Regions from separate parts of the Desulfovibrio sp. genome, predicted to be linked through region 2. Evidence: predicted binding sites of a transcription regulator. Region 2 holds the regulator's gene; the other holds the start of a gene.
The links. The regulator sigma-54, encoded in region 2, starts transcription at its own class of promoters, with help from an activator protein. The targets are predictions, from matches to a motif close to CTGGCACGGNNNNTGCTT.
Positions count from the first base shown of each region.

Region 1: a site for sigma-54 is predicted at 7,566-7,583, ahead of flgB (flagellar basal body rod protein FlgB). Genes of this name have one in related genera too.

Region 1 is NZ_JAHZCJ010000010.1:151,746-161,960, reverse strand. Features, by position in the region: gene QZ383_RS12855 (indole-3-glycerol-phosphate synthase) at 1-15, shown strand, start outside; gene QZ383_RS12850 (phosphoribosylanthranilate isomerase) at 9-641, shown strand; gene trpB (tryptophan synthase subunit beta) at 638-1,831, shown strand; gene trpA (tryptophan synthase subunit alpha) at 1,834-2,601, shown strand; gene QZ383_RS12835 (DUF2325 domain-containing protein) at 2,810-3,085, shown strand; gene feoB (ferrous iron transport protein B) at 3,566-5,797, shown strand; gene QZ383_RS12825 (thermonuclease family protein) at 5,920-6,408, shown strand; gene QZ383_RS12820 (hypothetical protein) at 6,440-6,862, shown strand; gene QZ383_RS12815 (3'-5' exonuclease) at 6,865-7,395, shown strand; gene flgB (flagellar basal body rod protein FlgB) at 7,628-8,041, shown strand; gene flgC (flagellar basal body rod protein FlgC) at 8,114-8,551, shown strand; gene fliE (flagellar hook-basal body complex protein FliE) at 8,756-9,202, shown strand; gene fliF (flagellar basal-body MS-ring/collar protein FliF) at 9,520-10,215, shown strand, end outside.
Region 2 is NZ_JAHZCJ010000001.1:525,042-535,256, forward strand. Features, by position in the region: gene QZ383_RS02230 (long-chain fatty acid--CoA ligase) at 1-598, opposite strand, end outside; gene ispD (2-C-methyl-D-erythritol 4-phosphate cytidylyltransferase) at 647-1,858, opposite strand; RNA gene rnpB (RNase P RNA component class A) at 1,876-2,238, opposite strand; gene QZ383_RS02245 (C4-type zinc ribbon domain-containing protein) at 2,297-3,073, opposite strand; gene QZ383_RS02250 (Nif3-like dinuclear metal center hexameric protein) at 3,093-3,884, opposite strand; gene QZ383_RS02255 (phosphoribosylformylglycinamidine synthase subunit PurQ) at 4,266-5,075, opposite strand; gene QZ383_RS02260 (CTP synthase) at 5,350-6,993, shown strand; gene rpoN (RNA polymerase factor sigma-54) at 7,289-8,713, shown strand; gene raiA (ribosome-associated translation inhibitor RaiA) at 8,750-9,289, shown strand; gene rapZ (RNase adapter RapZ) at 9,476-10,215, shown strand, end outside.

The DNA.
Region 1 (10,215 bases), on a different contig from region 2:
GATTGCACATGCTGATCAAGTTCTGCGGCCTCACACGGCAAGGGGATGTTGACCATGCGGCCAGCCTTGGTGCTGCCATGTGCGGTTTTATCTTTCATCCCCGCAGCCCGCGCGGCGTGACCGTTGCGCAGGCTGCAGCCTTGGACAGTGGCTCCATGCTGCGGGTAGGCGTTTTTGTGAACCAGGGTTCGGACGAAATCCGGCGCATCATGGACGAGGCCCGGCTTGACTACGCGCAACTGCACGGTCACCAGAGTGTGGAATGCGCCCGCGCCATCGGCGCGGAGCGCGTCATTCGGGTGCTCTGGCCCGACCGTTACACCCACCGCGCTTTGTTGTACAATGATTTACAACGCAATGCCGAAGCCTGCGCCTATTACCTGCTTGACGCGGGCTTGAAAGGTGGCGGCAGCGGGCACAAGCTGGACTGGTCTGATCTGGCCAGCCTGCGCCCGGCGCATCCCTGGCTGCTTGCCGGGGGATTGAGCGCAGCCAATGTGGCAATGGCCGTAGGCATGTGCGCGCCTGCCGGGGTGGATTTCAATTCCGGCGTGGAAGACGCGCCGGGGTGTAAAAACAGGGAAAAAATGGCGGCTGCATTTATGGCCGCAAACTCCAAAGGCAATGGGTATTCACTATGAAAGACAGTTACTTTGGTGAGTTCGGCGGCTGCTTTGTTCCCGAACTGCTTATGCCGCCCCTTATGGAAGTGGAAGCGGCCATGCGCGACATTTATCCCACCGATAAGTTTCAGGCAGAGCTGAAAGACCTGCTGTTCAATTATGCCGGGCGCGAAACGCCGCTGACCTATTGCCCCACGCTTTCGGGCGAGCTGGGTTTTGACTTGTGGCTCAAGCGCGAAGATCTGCTGCACACAGGTGCTCACAAGGTCAACAACACCCTTGGGCAGGCCCTGCTTGCCAAGTACATGGGCAAAACAGCCCTGGTGGCGGAAACCGGCGCGGGCCAGCACGGCGTTGCCACGGCGGCGGCCGCCGCCAGGCTGGGCATGGAATGCACCATCTATATGGGCGCGGAAGACGTGGTGCGTCAGGCCCCCAACGTCATGCGCATGAAGCTGCTGGGCGCTACCGTGCATGCGGTGGAAAGCGGCACCCGTACCCTCAAGGACGCCATCAACGAAGCCTTGCGTGCCTGGATCGGCAGCCAGAAAACAACCCACTACTGCTTTGGCACCGCTGCCGGGCCGCACCCCTTCCCCAAGCTGGTGCGCATGCTGCAAAGCGTCATTGGCCGCGAAACCCGCGCCCAGATGCTGGAAAGAACCGGGCGGCTGCCTGATGCCGTGGTGGCTTGCGTGGGCGGCGGCTCCAACGCCATAGGCATGTTCCATCCCTTTGTGGATGACGCCAGCGTGCGCATCATCGGCGTGGAGGCGGCAGGCACGGGCGAGACGGGCTGCTTCAATTCCGCCCCGTTGAATCTTGGCACCCCCGGCGTGCTGCACGGTGCGTACAGCATGCTGCTGCAAAACGAAGACGGTCAGGTTGAACCCTCGCACTCCATTTCTGCCGGACTGGATTATCCCGGTGTGGGGCCGGAACATTCGTGGCTGCAAAAAATCGGGCGCGTCCATTACGGCATGGTCAAGGACGCCAACGCGCTCAACGCCTTCCAGCGCCTGTGCCGCGCAGAGGGCATCCTGCCCGCGCTTGAATCTTCACACGCTCTTGCCTGGGTGCTCGACCACTCGCAGGAATTCAAAAAGGGCGATCAGGTGGTGGTGAACCTGTCTGGTCGCGGCGACAAGGATCTGGGCATTGTCAACAAGGCGCTGGGCTTTGCGGCGCAGGGCCAGGAAGAGGTGTAGTCATGAATATTCTTGAACAGAAAATCCGCGATGCCAAGGCCGCCGGTCGCCCGGCACTGATTCCCTTTTTGACGGCGGGCTTTCCCGATCAGTCCACCTTCTGGCCCACGCTGATGGAACTGGACGAAGGCGACGCGGATATCATCGAAATCGGTGTGCCTTTTTCCGACCCTGTGGCAGATGGCCCGGTGGTGGAAGAAGCCTCACGCCGCGCCCTGAGCGATGGCGTAAGCCTGCGCGGCATTCTGCAAGAACTCATTGAACGCAAGGGGCTTATTCAGGCTGGCGTGGTGCTCATGGGCTACCTGAATCCTTTTCTGCAATATGGTTATGAAAAGCTGGCGCGGGATGCCGCGCGCGGAGGCGTGCACGGCTTTATCGTGCCGGATCTGCCCTACGAAGAAGCCGGGCCGTTGCGTGAAGCCCTGAAAAAAGAAGGCATTGCCCTTATCCCCCTGGTTGGCCCCAATACCAGCGCGGAGCGCATGGCCCTCTACGACAGCGTGGGCGAAGGCTATGTGTACGTGGTTTCGGTCATGGGCATTACCGGTGAACGCAACGATCTTGCGCCTCAGGTGGCGGTGACAATGCGTCGTGCGCGTTCTGCTTTCAAGTTGCCGCTGGCGCTTGGCTTTGGCCTGCGCGAGCCTTCCCAACTTGAGGCTCTATCGCCTGATGCGCGGCCCGACGCCGTTGTTTTCGGCAGCGCCCTGCTCAAGCATATTGATGCGGGCAACAGCGCCGCCGAATTTCTGGCCCGTTGGAAGTAGCTGGGAATAAAGCTGTTTTTATCATCTTATGCTCAAAATAAGGGCGCTTTTCCGCAGGGGAGAGCGCTCTTGTTATTTGCATTGAAATTTATTTTCAAAAACATGATCCAATTCTCTTGACTTTGAAATTCGTTTTCAATTAAAAGAAGGGCACAGAGCAACAACACCCGCGCAAGATTGAGCAGTGCGGCAAAAGAAGGAGGATCATATGTGCGTAACCCTGATAGGCGGCATGGACCGACTGAAAAAAGATTACATGGCAGCGGCGGAGCAGGACGGGCATTCCCTGAAGTTCATTACCCGCAACGAGCGCAACTTTGTGGACAAAATCGGCAACCCCGATGCCATGATCGTGTTCACCAACAAAATTTCGCACGAAGCCAAACGCAAGGCCGTGCAGGTGGCGCGCTCACGCAACATCCCTCTGCAAATGGTCCATTCGTGCGGCGTGTCTTCCCTGCGTGAATGCCTCAAGGGCGCATAGGCTTCTGAAGGAGCGTTCTCTAATGCAGAACTGCCAGCCCGGTGACGGGATGGGAAGCCGCTGACCAATGTCGGCGGCTTCCTTTTTTTGCAGGCACTGTGAGCAATAGTCTCTGCGAGGGAAAGTCTGTGCGAGGAAATCTGGCCAGGAGAGCTTGGCCGGGAGAGTTTGGAAAGTTCGCGGACGTTTTGCCCCTGGCCGATCGGGTTGGAGTAAAGTTGCGGAAAATTAATATCCATCGCTTGACATTTGGTGGGCAGGTAGCTAAATCAATCAGGACTTTGGAATTGAATTTCAATTTTTTGAGCAGCGTCTTGCAGACGACCCTTCGGCAGGATCGAAAAAGGGTCAGGTAAGGCAAGCCGTATAGCGGCAAGGCTGCTGGCAGGAAGGCTGGTATGAACAAATTTTTGTTCGCGGTAATGGCTGGGATGTCGCAAGTGCGGCGTCAGTCTGTTTATAGCATGGGGAGGTTCGTGCATGAGCGCGGTTCGGCAGTTTAATAATCCCGATGATGCCAATTTCAACGCTGATGGAAAGCTGCGGATAGCTCTTGCTGGCAATCCCAACTGCGGTAAAACAACAGTTTTCAACGGCTACACTGGCGCGCGCCAGCATGTGGGCAACTATCCCGGCGTCACGGTTGACAGAAAAGAAGGACACATCACCGTGGGCGGCAAGCAGGTTACTGTGGTTGACCTGCCCGGCACCTATTCGCTGACCGCCTATTCCATGGAAGAATTGGTGGCGCGCCGCGAGTTGGCGGCTGGCAATGTGCAGGCCGTTATTGACGTTGTGGACTCCTCGGCCCTTGAGCGCAACATGCTGCTTACCGTGCAGATGCTCGAAATGGGCATCCCTGTGGTGCTTGGCTGCAACATGATGGACGAAGCCCGCGCCGCAGGCATCCATATAGATATGGAGCGCCTTAGTGAACTGCTGGGCATCCCCGTGCTGCCCATGGTGGCCCGCTCTGGCGAAGGCCTGGATGAAGCCATGGCTGTTGCCATAAAGCTGGCGCAGGCGGGCAAGGCCAATGCCCTGCGTATTTCTTACGGCAGCGATATTGACCCTGTGCTGCTGGATATGGAAAAGCGCATTGAAGACAGTGGGCTGTTTGCAAAAAAGTATATGCCTCACTGGGTTGCCCTCAAGATGCTTGAAGGCGACAGTGAAATCTTGAGCGAGGTTCGCGCCGCCAACGCCGCCTTGGCCGAAGAGCTTGAGGGAATGCGCAAAAAGGCTGCCGCTCATGTGCGCAGCACGCTCAACGCCAATCTTGAATCCATCATCACCGATTACCGTTACGGCTTTATCCGCAGCCTGCTGCGCGACGGCATCGTGACCCAGGATGCCGGCAAGGACCGTCTGGCCCTTTCCGACAAGCTGGACAAGGTGCTCACCAACGCCTTTCTTGGACCGCTGATCATGATCGGCGTGCTCTACCTTATGTTTCAGGTGACGTTTACTTTGGGTGATTACCCCAAAGGCTGGGTTGAAGACGGCTTCAAATGGCTGGGCGATACCTGCACAATGCTGCTGCCCGAGGGCTTTGCCCAGTCGCTTATTGTGGACGGCATCATCGCGGGTGTTGGCGGCGTGGTCAGCTTTGTGCCGCTCATCCTCATCATGTTTGCGCTCATCTCCTTTATGGAAGACAGCGGCTACATGGCCCGCGTGGCCTACATGATGGACCGCATTTTCCGCTTTTTCGGCCTGCACGGCGCATCGGTCATGCCCTACATCATCGCTGGCGGTATTGCGGGCGGTTGCGCCATCCCCGGCGTCATGGCAACCCGTACCCTGCGCAGTCCCAAGGAAAAACTGGCAACACTGCTGACGCTGCCTTATATGACCTGCGGCGCAAAGCTGCCCGTGTTCCTGCTGCTGGCCGGGGCATTCTTTCCTGACAGCGCCCCCACCGTCATGTTTCTTATCATGATAACCGGTTGGGTCATGGCTCTGCTGGTGGCGCGCCTGCTGCGCTCTTCCATCGTCAAGGGCGAGGCCACTCCCTTTGTTATGGAGCTGCCCCCGTACCGCATGCCTACTCTCATGAGCCTTTTGCTGCACTGCTGGGAACGCGCCTGGATGTACCTCAAGAAGGCCGGTACCGTGCTGGTGGCCATTTCCATCCTGATCTGGGCCGCCATGACCTTCCCCGGTCTGCCGGAAGACAAGTCCGCTCCTTTTGACGCCCAGATCGCCCAGCTTGAGGAAAAGATCGCGGCTATCCCTGAAGGTGACGAAGCCCGCGCCCCCATTGAAGAAGAGCTCGGCAACGTGCGCAACGAACTTAAGGAAGAAGCCTTGGCCTTCTCCGTGGCTGGCCGTCTTGGCAAGGCCGTGGAACCCGCCACGCGCCCCATGGGCTTTGACTGGCGCACCGACATAGCCCTGCTGGCCGGTGTGGCCGCCAAGGAAGCTGTTGTGGCCACCATGGGCACTGCCTACGCCATGGGCGACCAGGATCCCGAAGACGCCGCCCCCCTGGCGGAGCGCCTCAAGGGTGATGAAGCATGGTCAAAGGCCACCGCGCTTTCCCTGATGCTCTTCGTACTGCTGTATTCCCCCTGCTTTGTGGCCTTGGTGGTCATTCGGCAAGAGGCTGGCAGCTGGGGCTGGGTGGCGTTCAGCATTGTGTTCAACACGGCCTTGGCTTTTGCTGTAGCCACAGCCGCCTACCAGATAGGACGCACTGTCTGGGGGTAGCAATTCTGCCTGATTTCTGATTCCCCTCCTTGATGCCTGTGCCGCCTGCCTTGACAAAGGTCTGGCGGCACAGGCATTATCTGCTGGCGCACATTTGCAGGCCTTTACCGAGGGGTTCAGCAATGCTCAATCGGCTTTTTGCAAGTATAATCCTTATGGTTCTGGCTGTGTCCCCCGCTGCTGCGGCTACAACGTGGAATGCGTATGTGGTAAGAGTGGAAGACGGCAATACCATTTCAGTCAGCACCAAGAAAGACAGTGAAGAACCAGAGAAGGTGCTGGTTTTTTACGGCATTGAAGCTCCCAGTCTCAGGCAGCCTTACGGGCCTCAAGCGCTGGCCTATTTGCAGCGCATGATGCCCAAAGGGGCCAAAGTGGACGTTGAAGACGTGGGGCAGCTCGAAGCTGGCCCCATTACCGCGCTTGTGCAGGTGGGCGGCGATTCCGTCAACTACAAGCTGGTGATGGAAGGTCTGGCCTGGGTGGACAGGCAGAAGTGCAGGGCTATTTTTTGCCGCCGCTGGCTTATTCAGGAACATCAGGCGGTATTGGACAGGCGTGGCATTTGGGGGCTGAACATTGGCACCCCCCCCTGGCAATGGACCCGCTGACACGCCGCCGTAACCCATAAAAGGAGCGCGTATGGAAGTTACAGGTTCCGAAGAACTGCGTAAGTTTCTTGATTCCTGGCAGGATGACCCGCTTAACATCAAGAAATCTTTTACGGAATACATGGATTTTCTGGCCGCGCACAGCAATATTTCCTTTACTTTCAAGGCCCGGCCCGGCGTAAGTTATTCCCTGCGGGCGCGCCACAGCGTACAGACCGAACGTGTACTCTTTGTGCTGCTGGATGTGGTGGATGATGAACCGGCAAGCCGCTGGCTTTCCATTTGTTTTTATGACGAAATGGTTTCTGACCCCGGCGAAAAGGGCGACTTTGTGCCCGGTGGCCTCATGGGCGAAGACGCCCGTTGCTTTAACCTCGAGGACGACGATGCCGTCATGCGCGACTATATCAAGGCGCGTTTGGCCGAAGCCGCCCATAAAGCCGCAAAAGAGTAAGTGTGGTTTCTACAGATTTGAGCCGTAGTGTAGCTATCGATTTTGAAACTTCCGGCTACTCGGCCCACAGCGCTTGCGCCGTGGGCCTTGCTCGTATTGAGCAGGGCAGCGTGACCGATGTTTTTTACAGTCTCATCAGGCCGCCGTCTTCGCGGGCAATGTTTACCGAAATCCACGGTTTGACCTGGCCCATGCTGAAAGATGCACCCACTTTTGCCGAACTGTGGCCGCAGATGGATGCCTTTCTTGAGGGGGCGGGCAGCCTGCTTGCGCACAATGCCTCCTTTGACAGGCGCGTGCTTGCCGCAAGCTGCCACGCCGTGGGAGTGCAGGAACCCCGTGCGCCTTTTTTGTGCACGCTCAAAGGCTCCCGCCGCAGTTTGCCGCTTGCCTCCAAAAAGCTCAGCAGCGTGAGCGCCTACTTTGGAATAGCGCTGAACCACCACCATGCCGGTTCGGATGCGGAGGCCTGCGCCCGCATCTACTTGCAGTTGCGCGCTCTGGGCGTCACCGATGCCCAGATGAAACTGTAAGCCGCATTTCGTCCATTCCCGCCAGCTTGACCCCGCCCGGATTTTCGGGCGGGTTTTTTGTTTCTTGCGCTTGCGCGCGGGCCTGACGGAGCGCCATGGCGTCCGTCAAAATACCGCCATCTGTCCTATTTATGGTTTTTAACATCCATGAATTACATGATTTTTATGCTATGGAACGCTTGTTGCTAAAGGCTTGGCAAGCAGATTTCCGTGAACCACGGGGGTACGTAGTATGAAATCAATGTTCAATATGCAGATTGGCCTTGTGGGCAAGGTCATGGATATGCAGTTGCAGCGGCAGAACGTCATCTCTGGCAATATTGCCAACGTGGAGACGCCCAACTACAAGCCGCGCGAACTGTCTTTTGAAAAAGAACTGCAATCGGCCCTTGGGCTTGATGCAAGAGGGGAGATGACCCGTACGGAATCTTCCCATATGCCCACGGCTTTCAGGCCTGATTCTTTTGGGCCGGAATGGGATATGGCGGTCAAACCCCGTGTTGTTCACGGCGAAGACCGCGTCAATATTGATAAAGAAATGGCCAAGCACGCCAAAAACCAGTTGCAGTACACAGCGCTTACCCAGGTGATGACCAAGTCTTTTGAAGGACTGAACACCATCATCCAGGATGGCAAGCAGTCCTGATTTTTGCACGCCGCCGCGCCGCTTCCATACGCGGCATAAAAATCCCGGCAGCGGACAGTGTAGGAGGAAGCCATGGACTTCATGACGGCATTTGATATCAGCGCGTCCGGCCTTGCAGCCGACCGCACCCGCATCAACACCATTTCGATGAACCTTGCCAACGCCAAGACAACGCGCACGCCCCAGGGCGGGCCGTACCGTCGGCGCAGCGTGGTGCAGCAAACGGCTGATGTGGATGATCCTTTTTCCATCCACATGCGTTCGGCCCTCGACAGGGCGGTGCAGGGCGTGCGTGTTTCTGCCGTGACCATGGACAACCGGCCCTTCAAGCGGGTGTATGAACCAGGCAACCCTGACGCCAATGCGGAAGGCTACGTCATGTACCCCGATATCAACGTGGTTGAAGAAATGGCCAACCTCATGACTGCCCAGCGCAACTACGAGGCCAACGTCACCACGGTGGATGCCGTCAAGGGCATGTTTATCAAGGCGTTGGATATTGGCCGCTAGGGTCAGTTACTAAATAATTCTTTTGGCCGATCACTGCGTCATCCAGCATTTTTTACTCCAGTCATGGACAGAAAGCGTCCACTCCTGTCGTAAAAAACACTGTTTTCCTTGTCATCGGCGCAAAATCTTTTATTTAGAAGCAGCCCCTAAGGCATGACCACGGTTGCAGCATAAAAAAGATTTTTTTGGAGCGCGGAGGTTGTTATGAGCATTCAGGCAGTTGGTATGCGGGCGTACAGCGAGGCAGTGCAGAATTTCAGCAAGGTGCAGAGCAGCCTGCAGCAGGGCGGCTCCATCGGTGGCCAGACCCAGTTTGCCAAAACTCTTGACCAGAGCCTTTTGCGCGACAGCGTTGACCGGGGCGAAGATTTTGGCGCTCAGGCAGATTTTATCAAATATCCCACGCAGGCGCACACGCCGGTGACGCCGCAGAACAGCTTTTCCGGCACCATCAAAAGTTCGCTCAACAAGGTTAACGAACTGGACAACTTTAAAAATACGGCTATCGAAGATTTCGCCGCAGGCCGCACCCAGAATGTGCATGAACTCATGATCACCATGCAGAAATCCAGCATGGCCATGAAGCTGACCTCTGCCGTGCGCGGCAAGGTGCTTGAGGCCTACAAGGAAATTTCCCGCATGCAGTTCTAGGGCAACTGCATGAGCTGCTGTTCGCCAGCGGGGCGCGGAGCGTTTATCTACGTTGCGATACGCCCAGGCAGGTGCATTTTACAAATTCCAGATTTTCCTTTCCGCGCGTGATACTCCTGAACGCCGAATCCCCCACTGGCCGTGCCGCGGGGGATTCGGCGTTTTTTGCGCAGCGTCACAAATTTGAACGAACCAGTGATGTGTTCTAAAAAATATGTAATTACAGTATGTTAAAAAGTGGCATGGCAATTGCTTTGGCTGAGCATATGCCCGGCCAACGTGCCGGAATTATGCCACGTCTTCGCAGGAGCAACCATATGCCGGCTTTCCTTATGCAACTTGTCAATTCCATCAAGGCAGTCTGGGCCAGAATGAGCGTCGCGCAGCGCGTGATGGTTCTGGGTGGATTTGTCTTCATCAGCTCTGCGGCCATTGGCCTTTCTGTCTGGGCATCGCGGCCCGACTTCAAGGTGCTGTATTCCAACCTCAGCGCCGAAGACGCCAGCGTTGTCATCAAGTCGCTCCAGGCAGACAAGGTCATGTACCAGCTGACGGACAACGGGAAAACAATTCTTGTTCCCAAGGAAGCTGTGTACGATGAGCGCATCAAGATCGCGGGCGAAGGTGGTCTTGTGGGGCAGGGCATTGGTTTTGAAATTTTTGACAAGGTCAAGGTCGGGCAAACCGATTTTGTACAGAAAATAAACTACACCCGCGCCTTGCAGGGTGAACTTTCGCGTACCATCAGCGAGTTCCCCAATGTGGAAAGCGCGCGCGTGCATCTGGTTATACCGCACCGCAGCCTGTTTGTGGAAGAACGCCAGTCGCCCTCGGCCTCGGTTGTGCTCAAGCTCAAGCGGCCCAATCTCAAGCCCGACCAGAAAGAAATCAACGCCATCCTCAACATGATGCTCATGGCTGTTGAAGGGTTGGATAAAACGCACGTTTCCATTTCAGACAATGGCGGCAAGGTGCTGTATCAGCCGGAATCAGACAGCCTCGCCGGTGCCAGC
Region 2 (10,215 bases):
CAGAATAACGCTCCGCGCCCTTGCAGAAGTGCTTCCACTCATGAACGTTCTTGTCGTCGTAGGGTACGGGTTCCTTGACGCTGCGGCTCTTTTTGAGGCGGTAGAGCCAGTTGAGCGGGAAGGAAAGGGCATCCGCAGCGCCGGTAACGATGAAATTTTTCAGGGGCAGGCGGTCGCGCAGGGCAGAAACGCGGGGCCAGAGCAGATCGAGCAGCACCATGTGCTCTGCGCCCGAATCCTGCATGTTGGCCATGATTTCTTTTTCCATATACAGAGGGTTGGTCATGACCACCACGCCCCCGGCCTTGATGATACCCCAGAAGGCCACCACGGTCTGCGGCATATTGGGCATCATCAGGGCAACTCGGTGCCCTGTCTTTACGCCGATGCGGCGTAAGCCCCCTGCAAAACGCTCCGCCTGCTCGCGCAACTGCTTGTAGGTGATGCGCGTATTCTGGAAAATGACGGCCAGTCGATTGGGATATTTGTCTGCGGCCTCATCCAGCAAGGCATAGAGCGGCTTGTTCCACACCTCGGAAGTGCGCGGAACGAAGGAGTCATAGTGGGCAAACCAGGGCCTGCTGAGTTCTGTGTTCATGTCCTTCCTTATGGTGTCGAATCGTTATGGCAGGGGAGGCGGAGCTAATCAGCGCCCCCGCGCGGTCACAACTGCATATGCCTTGATGCCTTCGGAACGCCCGGTAAAGCCCAGGTGTTCCTCTGTGGTAGCCTTGAGGTTCACGCATGATGCGGGCAACCCCATGAGCCGAGCGACGTTCTTTCTGATTTCTTCGCGGTAGGGCGCGAGTTTGGGAACCTGCGCCACTATGGTCATATCCACGTGACAGGGCGTACAGCCCGCCTCGCGCACCATGTCCAAAACCTGATGCAGCAGAATGGCGGATGAAATGCCGTCAAAACGGGGATCCTTGTCTGAAAAGTGCTGACCAATGTCGCCAAGACAGGCGCAGCCGAGCAGAGCGTCGGACAGGGCATGCAGAAGCACATCGCCGTCAGAGTGGGCCAGTACTTCGGGCGCGTTGGGAATGCTCACGCCGCCAAGGCGCATGGGGCGGCCCTGACCGTAGCGGTGCACATCATAGCCCATGCCCGTGCGGATGGAAGGAAGGGGATTTTCGTCTTGCAGCAGGTCAAGATCTTCAGGGCGGGTAATCTTCACGTTGGCAGCCTCGCCTTGTATGACGCGCACTTCAAGGCCAAGCGCCTCCAGAAGTGACGCATCGTCTGTTACGGCAAGCCCCGCCTCAACCGCGTGGGCGTGGGCAGAGAGCAGCGCTTCAAGCTGAAAGCCCTGCGGGGTCTGCACAGCCGCAAGCCCATCACGCGGCAGGGTGGCCGTCACGCGGCCATTTTCCACCGTCTTGATGGTGTCGGTAACTGATATGGCGGGGATAACGCCGGCAGCGCCCTCTGCAAGCGCCTCGCACACGCGGCGCACAAGCGCCGGGGAAAGAAAGGGACGGGCGGCATCGTGCACCAGTACGCTTGCAGGGCGCAGGGGCAGGGCGGCCAGGCCAAGGCGCACGGAATCCTGACGCAAAGGCCCGCCGCAGGCCGTAACCCATGGCAGCCCGAGATCATCGTGCCTGTGCAGGTCGGCCAAAAGTTCGCTGGCTTCGGTAAGCTGGCTGGGAGGAAAAACAAAGACAATTCCGGCCACACAGGCGCTGCGGCTCATGGCGCGGGCGGCATGCCAGAAAAGCGGCGCGCCCTGCCAGGGCAAAAACTGTTTTGCCGTGCCGCCAGCGGCATCGGCCATGCGCGTACCCTGCCCGGCAGCCAGTATGAGAGCCCAGGGTTTTGCCGCAACAGATGATGTGCCGGAACTTTCTGACATTACATACCTTGTTAACAAGTGGGAGTCGGACGATAAGCCGGGTTCTGTCATGCGGTTGCCCGCACCAGACCGTCATTCCTCTAGGGGCGCAGTTACCTGCGCCCTCAAGCAACCTACCCGGAAGGCAATGGTCGGGCCGACCACCTTCCCTATTTGGTCTTGCTCCAAACGGGGTATGCCGAGCATGCCGCGTCACCGCGGCATCTGGTGGGCTCTTACCCCACCGTTTCACCCTTACCCCGCCGCGAGGCGGGGCGGTTTGCTTTCTGTGGCGCTGTCCGAGGGTCGCCCCTCCTGGGTGTTACCCAGCGTTCTGCCCTGTGGAGCCCGGACTTTCCTCCCCGGGCCTTGCGGCCCGCAGCGACGGTCTGTCCGACTCCCACTTGTTGATCTTGTTTCCGGCGCGGCTTGCGGAACAGGCCGCGCCGGAAGTGATTTTTAGTCGGTAAGGGTCACCGGCTTCTGGGCGCACTGCGGGGCTTCTTCAATAGAGAAGTGCTCGCACCAGAAAATGAGGCGCTGGCAGTTGGGGCAGCTCAGAATCTGCTGACCGCGCTGCAATTCAATGAAAGACTGCGGCGGCACGGCAATGTGGCAACCGGAGCAGATGCCTTCTTTCACGGCAACGATGACGGGGTGCTCAAGACGCCTGCGGATGAATTCATAGCGCATGAACACGGGCTGGGGAATATTCTTGCTGGCTGAAGCACGCTTTCCGTTCAGGCCTTCAAGGGCGGCGTTGCCCTTTTGCAATTTTTCTTCAAGACCATCGCGCTTGACTTCGAGTTCGGCCTTGACGGCGGTGTAGGTCAGGTCGATTTCGGCCAGCGCGTCGTTCTGGTACTGCAGTTCCTCAAGAAGGGTCATTTTTTCTTCTTCACGGGAACGGTTGACCTTTTCCATGCTGTCCATTTCGCGCATCATGGCGTGGTATTCACGCTGATTGCCCACTGCCATGAGCTTGTTCTTGCTCTTTTTGATGCGCGCGGAGTCGTCATCAATCTCGAGCGAGAGGCGCTTTTGCTGATCCTGAAGGTGCGAAAGCTTGTCCAGAATGTAGTTGCGCTGGGTTTCGATGGCGGCAAAGCGCTGCTCAAGGGAATCAAGCTCGCTCGGGGCGCTGCTCAGGTCCTGCTTGACGGCGTGGATGGCGTCATCGACCTTCTGCAGCTCAACAAGCTGCTTGATCTGGTCAAAATATACGGCATTGCTCATGAGAGTCCTCCTGATAAAATCATGACAGGGCAACAGGGCGGAAGGGCGAGGCGGAAGGAACAAAAAACACTTCCGTCTCTGGCAGGCGCTGTTGCAGCAACCGGCTCATGCGCAGCATCATTTCTTCCTCAAGGCTGTGGTGGCCCACATCCAGAAGGCAGATTTCCGCGGCAAGCGCCGTGTGGTATTTGACATCACCGGTTATGAAAAGCTGCGCATGGGCAGCTTGCGCCGCGCCGAGCAGCGATGAACCCGAACCCGTGCAGTAGGCCACGCGGGTAATTGTTTGCGGTTCCGGCCCGCTCACTGTGGCTGTGGCAAGGGGGGCGTTGCGGGCAATGATGCCTGCAATCTGCGCCACGGTCATGGGGCTTGGCAGATCACCCGCAAGGCCGAAACCCAGCGGCAGATCATCCCCCACAGCCGGGGCCACAGGCTCCAGCACTGAAAGATTGCGTAGTTCAAGCGCACGGGCCAGCCAGCCTGCCGGGCCGTAAGCATTGACATCCAGCGAGGTATGGGCCGCGTACAGCGGTACATCGGCCTGAAACAGCAGGCGCAGCACTTCGTGGTAGTCGTCAAGCCTGTTGGGCAGCACGGCCTTGAGCAGCAGCGGATGATGGCTGAGCACAAATTGCGCGCCCCTTTCCAACGCGGAACGCACGGATGCGGGCGTTGGGTCGAGGCAGACGGCAAGCCTGGCAACATCCTGCCTGTGCGCCGCCACCTGCTGGCCCGAAACATCCCAGCCAGCGGCAGCGGCCAAGGGTGCAATTTCTTCTATCGCCTTAATAATTTCAATAGGTTGCATTGATATCACCCACCATAAAAAAAGGCACTTTCTTGCTGGTGCAGAGAAAGCGCCTCGTTGAATACGGCGTAAAAAAATGTGCAACGTGTTGTGGCAATGTCGTTTCGCACCTTGTCTGACGCGTGCGCGCAGGAAAATCCAAAGGGGGTTCAGCTCTTCGGAATCAAAGAATTTATCGAAGCCCGTGTGCTTTGTCAATAAACATTGCGCGGGAGCTGTCTGCTGCAAGGCCGCGCCATGCCCAAAATGTATACAGAAAGGGGAGGCTTAGTAAAGCCTCCCCAGAACAATCATGGCGAGAATAATCAAGGCAGCAAGTTGGGCCGGGCTGTGCAGTACATTATATAATGCGCGCCAGCCTCAGACGTGCCTTTGTTCTCTCTATTGGCCGCGCAGGTAGCGCACGGCATTCACAAAAATGAGCGTACCGGGGGCATCCAGCTCGCCGCGCGTCCAGCCGGGGTGGTTGGTCACGTGGTGGAAGGCCTCGGGGTGGGGCATAAGGCCGAGCACCCGGCCGGTGGGATCGGTCAGGCCCGCAATGGCAAGGGTGGAGCCGTTGGGGTTGAGCGGATATTCCTGCGTAGGTTTGCCCGTTGCGGGGTCTGCGTATTGCAGGGCGATGAGGTTTTCTTCCTCCAGGCGGCGCAGGCAGTCCGCATCGCGGGCAACGAGCTTGCCTTCGCCGTGGCGCACGGGCATGGAGAGCAGGGGCAGGTTTTTGGTGAACACGCAGGGGCTTGCCGCATTGGGCAGCAGATGCACCCAGCGGTCTTCAAAGCGGGCGGAATCGTTGTTGCCCAGTGAAACCTGGCGCTCAAAGCGCTGGCCGCCAAGGGCAGGCAGCACGCCCAGCTTGACCAGCAACTGAAAACCGTTGCAGATGCCCAAAATCAGCTTGCCCTCATCCAAAAACTCGCGCAAGCTCTGCAACAGGGCTGCGCCCGCGTCGTCCTTGAGGTAACGCCAGCGCATGGCCGCAGCCTGGGCCGCGCCGAGATCGTCGCCATCCAGAAACCCGCCGGGGAAAATCAAAAAGTGATAGTCGGCAAGGCGAACCTTGGCCGCCACCAGATCGGAAAAATGCACCACATCGGCCTTGTCGGCACCGGCCAGACGGGCCGTGTGGGCTGTTTCCATGTGCGAATTTGTACCGTAGCCGGTGATGACCAGTGTGTTGACCGTACCCATGCGGGGGAAGCCTCCTTGGCTTTGCAACGCGGATAATCCCGGCCATGCCTTGCGGTGTGGGCCGGACGTGCTTTTGCCTTGGGAACCTTGGCTGACCCGCGCCGGGCATAACAGATGACCGGCGCGCGGGCCGCTTGTGGTGGGCACGCACGCTGAAAAGGGAATAACACATTACTTAGCTTGTTTTACTTAGTCAATGCTAGCCAAAAAATTCAATTTGGGTTAAGACTGTTTGGTTGAACTATTCAACATACCCAAGTACAGGTGGAAGTGCATGAAAACTAAATACATTTTTGTGACGGGCGGCGTTCTGTCGTCGTTAGGCAAGGGCCTCGCGGCTGCGTCTTTGGGCGCGCTGCTGCAAACGCGCGGGCTTACGGTAACCATCCAGAAGCTTGATCCTTACATCAATGTTGACCCCGGCACCATGAACCCGTTCCAGCACGGCGAGGTCTTTGTTACCGATGACGGCGCGGAAACGGATCTGGATCTCGGGCACTACGAACGTTACCTTAACGTGCCCATGTCGCGGAAGAACAACACCACTTCCGGTGCCATTTACAACCACGTTATCGCCAAGGAACGTCACGGCGATTACCTGGGCGCCACGGTGCAGGTGATCCCGCACATTACTGATGAAATCAAGAGCGTGGTGCTCTCCCTTTCCGATGGCGAGGACGCGCCCGATGTCGCCATTATCGAAATTGGCGGCACCGTGGGCGACATCGAAGGCCTGCCCTTTCTTGAGGCCATCCGTCAGTTACGTTCCGACCTTGGGCGCGACAACTGCCTGAACATTCACCTTACCCTGGTGCCTTACCTGCGCAGCGCTGGCGAGCACAAGACCAAGCCCACCCAGCACAGCGTCAAGGAACTGCTCTCCATCGGCATTCAGCCCGACATTATTCTGTGCCGCTGCGAGCAGAGCATCCCCGAAGAACTGCGCCGCAAAATTGCCCTGTTCTGCAATGTGGATCAGGACGCCGTGTTCTCTTCGGTGGACGTGAACAATATTTATGAAGTGCCGCTCAAGTTCTATGAAGAAGGCTTTGACCAGAAGGTAGCCATCATGCTGCGCCTGCCCGCGCGCAATGCCCACCTTGAAGCCTGGGAAAAGCTCGTGAGCGACTGCGCCAACCCCAAGGGCAAGGTCACCATTGCCATTGTGGGCAAGTACGTTGACCTCAAGGAAGCTTACAAGAGCCTGCACGAAGCCCTCATCCACGGTGGCGTTGCCAACCGTGTTGAGGTGGAGCTGCGCTACGTCAATTCCGAAAATGTGGACGAAAGTAATTGCGCGGAATCCTTCAAGGGCTGTCACGGCATTCTTGTGCCCGGCGGCTTTGGCTACCGCGGCGTGGAAGGCAAGATTGCCGCCATCCGCTATGCGCGTGAAAACAACATTCCCTTCTTCGGCATCTGCCTTGGCATGCAGTGCGCGGTTATCGAATTTGCCCGCCACGTGGCAAACCTTGATGACGCCAACTCGGAAGAATTCAACCCGCTTTCTGACCACAAGGTTATCTACCTTATGACCGAGTGGTTCGACTTCCGCACCAAGAACGTTGAAAAACGCGACGCGGGTAGCGACAAGGGCGGCACCATGCGCCTTGGCTCCTACCCCTGTAAGGTGCAGCCCGATACCAAGGCCTTTGTGGCCTACAAAAAGGGCATGGTTGATGAACGCCACCGTCACCGCTACGAATTCAACAATGCCTTCAAGGAAATGCTGGGCGAAAAGGGCATGGTTTTCAGCGGCACCGCCCCTGACGATTCGCTTGTGGAAATCATTGAGCTGAAGAACCACCCCTGGTTCCTTGGCTGCCAGTTCCACCCCGAATTCAAATCCCGGCCCATGAACGCGCATCCGCTGTTCCGCGAATTTATCGGAGCGGCGAAAAAGTTCGCCAAGGTGTAATTCGCGGCGTTAACGCAGCGAGGCTTATTGGTTTTCACCACGCTTGGGTATCGCAAAATCGCGCAAAAAGGGGAGGGCATTGCCTTCCCCTTTTTTGGTGCGCAGTTTATTTTCAGCGGCGCAAAAACTGCGCCAAATCTGGGTTTTTGACGCGGGCAGCCCGTGCCTCAGGATAGGGATGCCGCGAACCTGATCTTGCAACTGTTAGCTATTGCATAATTTTTGCAGATGTGGCACAGTACTTGTAAACAGATAATTCTATAGTCCTATGGCTAGTTAAGGCAAAAGAGTACACATGGCACTGGAACTACGGCAGCAACTTAAGCTGTCACAGCAACTGGTAATGACCCCGCAATTGCAGCAGGCAATCAAGCTGTTGCAACTCTCACGCGTGGAACTTCTGGAAACTGTGCAGCAGGAGCTGCTTGAAAACCCCTTTCTCGAAGAATCTTCACTTACGGACGATGCCTCCCAGGAGCAGCACGACGACAGCCGCGAAGCGCCCAAGGAGGAAGTGTACGACAGGGAACTGGCCAAGGACGCCGACTGGGAAGACTACCTCGGCGAGTTTGCCAGCACACCCCGCCTTTCGCAGTCACGCGAATTTGAACTTGCCGAAGAAATTTCGCCCCTTGAAGCCCGCTATGCGGCCAAGCCCACCCTAGAAGGGCATCTGTTCTGGCAGTTGCGCCTTTCTTCGCTGACAGAAGAGCAGAAGGGGATTGGCGAGGTCATCATCGGCAATCTCTCCTCCGCCGGGTATCTGCAAGCCAGCATTGAAGAAGTGGCAGAAATGGCCCAGGTTGCGCCCGAGGCCGTGTTGCCCGTGCTTGAAAGGGTGCAGCTTTTTGACCCCATCGGCGTTGCCGCGCGTGATGCGCGCGAATGCCTGATGGTGCAGATCAAAAGCCTCAACTACGCCCGCGACCCCATCCTCGTGGAGCTGGTAGAATCGCACCTTGAAGACCTCGAGGCCAAGCGCTACAAGCCCCTGCTGCGCAAGTTCAAGCTCGATATGGAAGAGCTCAAGGAGTATCTGGATATCATTCAGAGCCTTGACCCATTGCCCGGCGCAAGTTTTGGCGGCGGCGAGCCAACTTACGTAAGCCCCGATGTATTTGTGTACAAGATGGGCGACGAATTTGTGATTTTGCTCAATGATGACGGCCTGCCCCAGTTGCAGCTTTCGGCCATGAGCCAGATGAATATTGGCAGTTCGGATAAGGAAAAGGACTACTGCTCCGAAAAGATCCGTTCCGCCTCATGGCTTATCAAGAGCCTGTATCAGCGCCAGCGCACGCTTTACAAGGTTATGGAAAGCATTGTGCGCCATCAGCAGCCATTTTTTGAAGACGGCGTGACCAAGCTCGCGCCGCTCATTCTCAAGGATATTGCTGACGATATCAGCATGCACGAATCAACGGTGAGCCGCATTACCACCAACAAGTATGTGGCAACGCCCCACGGCATCTTTGAATTGAAGTTTTTCTTTAACAGCGGCCTTGAACTCGATGACGGAAGTCAGGTAGGCTCAGAAAGCGTCAAGGCTCTGATCAAGAAATTCATCTCTGAGGAAGATACCCGATCCCCCCTCAGCGATGAGCGTATCGGCGAAATGCTCAAGGAGCGTCTCAAGGTCAATATTGCGCGGCGCACGGTGGCAAAATACCGCACGGCGCTTGATATTCCATCTTCGTCAAGGCGCAAGGAGCATTTCTGATTCCCCGTCGAGTGGCTCAATACTTAGGAGGAACTTATGAACATCTCATTTGCTTTCAAGAATTTTGAAGCCTCCGAACATCTGAAGAAGTATGCCCGTCGCCGCATGGAAAAGCTGGGACGGTTTTTTGGCAAGGCCTCTGGCCTTGAAGTTGCCGTTGTGCTGACAGTCGATAAGTTCCGCCATCGCTGCGAAGTGACCGTTACAGGCGAAGGCCTGCACATCAACGCCACGGAACAGACCTCAGACATGTATGCAGCCATTGACCTTGTGACAGACAAGGTTGAATCGCAGATCAAGCGCCAGGTGGCCCGGGTAAAGGCCCAGCGGCGGCATGCCCGTAATACGGATGTGGACGTGTTTACCTACAACCTCGATGCCGAAGCCGACGTGCAGCAGCCCGCTGACGGCACCGACCGCCTCGCCACCAAGCCCCTGCATCTGGATGAAGCGCTCATGCAGCTTGATTCCATCGGCAGCGAGTTTCTGGTGTTCTTTAACGCAGAAAACAACCGCATCAATGTGGTATACCGCACCAAGGTGAGCGGCTATGCCCTCATTGACCCCGTGTTGTAATCATTCATAATGGGGGGGCGGGCTGGCAACAGCTCGCCCCCGTTCAGGCGCACCCCCCCCTGCCGTTTGCCGCGCAATGGCCCTTACCCGGCTTGAGCGCGGCGCGGATTTGGCAACGTCCGTCAGAAGCCTGTGGCGCATAACCCCGGCTGCAAACGGCGATCTGACCCCGAAGAGGCGAATGTCATGAAGGATTCCGCGCAGATACCCGCCACAGATTCCACCCTTGCCGCACAGCCTGATGCTGACGCGCCCGTTCCCGGCGTGGATGTGCAGGTGTGCATTGTCACGGGCCTTTCCGGCGCTGGCAAAAGCACGGCGCTCAAGGTTTTTGAAGACATGGGTCACTTTGTGGTCGATGGGCTGCCGGTGAGCCTTGTCATGGAAATGGTGGACATGATGTCGCGCCCCTCCATGAGCCACTTCAAGGGCATCGCCCTCGGCATGGATCTGCGCCAGAGCAATTTTGTGGAAGACATCAACGACTGCCTGAGCATGCTCGCGGGCAAAAACATCCGCCCCATGCTGCTTTTTCTTGAGGCCAACAATCAGGAACTCATTCGCCGCTATGCCTCGACCCGCCGCCCGCATCCGCTGGAGCGCGAGGGCATGGGCCTTGAGGCGGCGCTTCTGGCAGAGCGCAGCAGTCTGCGCCCCCTGCGCGAAATGGCTGATCTGGTCATCGACACTTCGCGTTTTTCTATCCACGACCTGCGGCGCGCCATCCAGAAGCGCTGGAGCGGCAACAAGGGCAAGCTGCGGGCCATCAGGGTCAACGTGATTTCTTTCGGTTTCAAATACGGCGTGCCGCGCGAGGCTGATCTGGTTTTTGACCTGCGCTTTCTGGCAAACCCCTATTTTGTGGAAGAGCTGCGGCCCATGAGCGGCAAGGACAAACCCGTTGCCGACTATGTGTTCAATTCGCC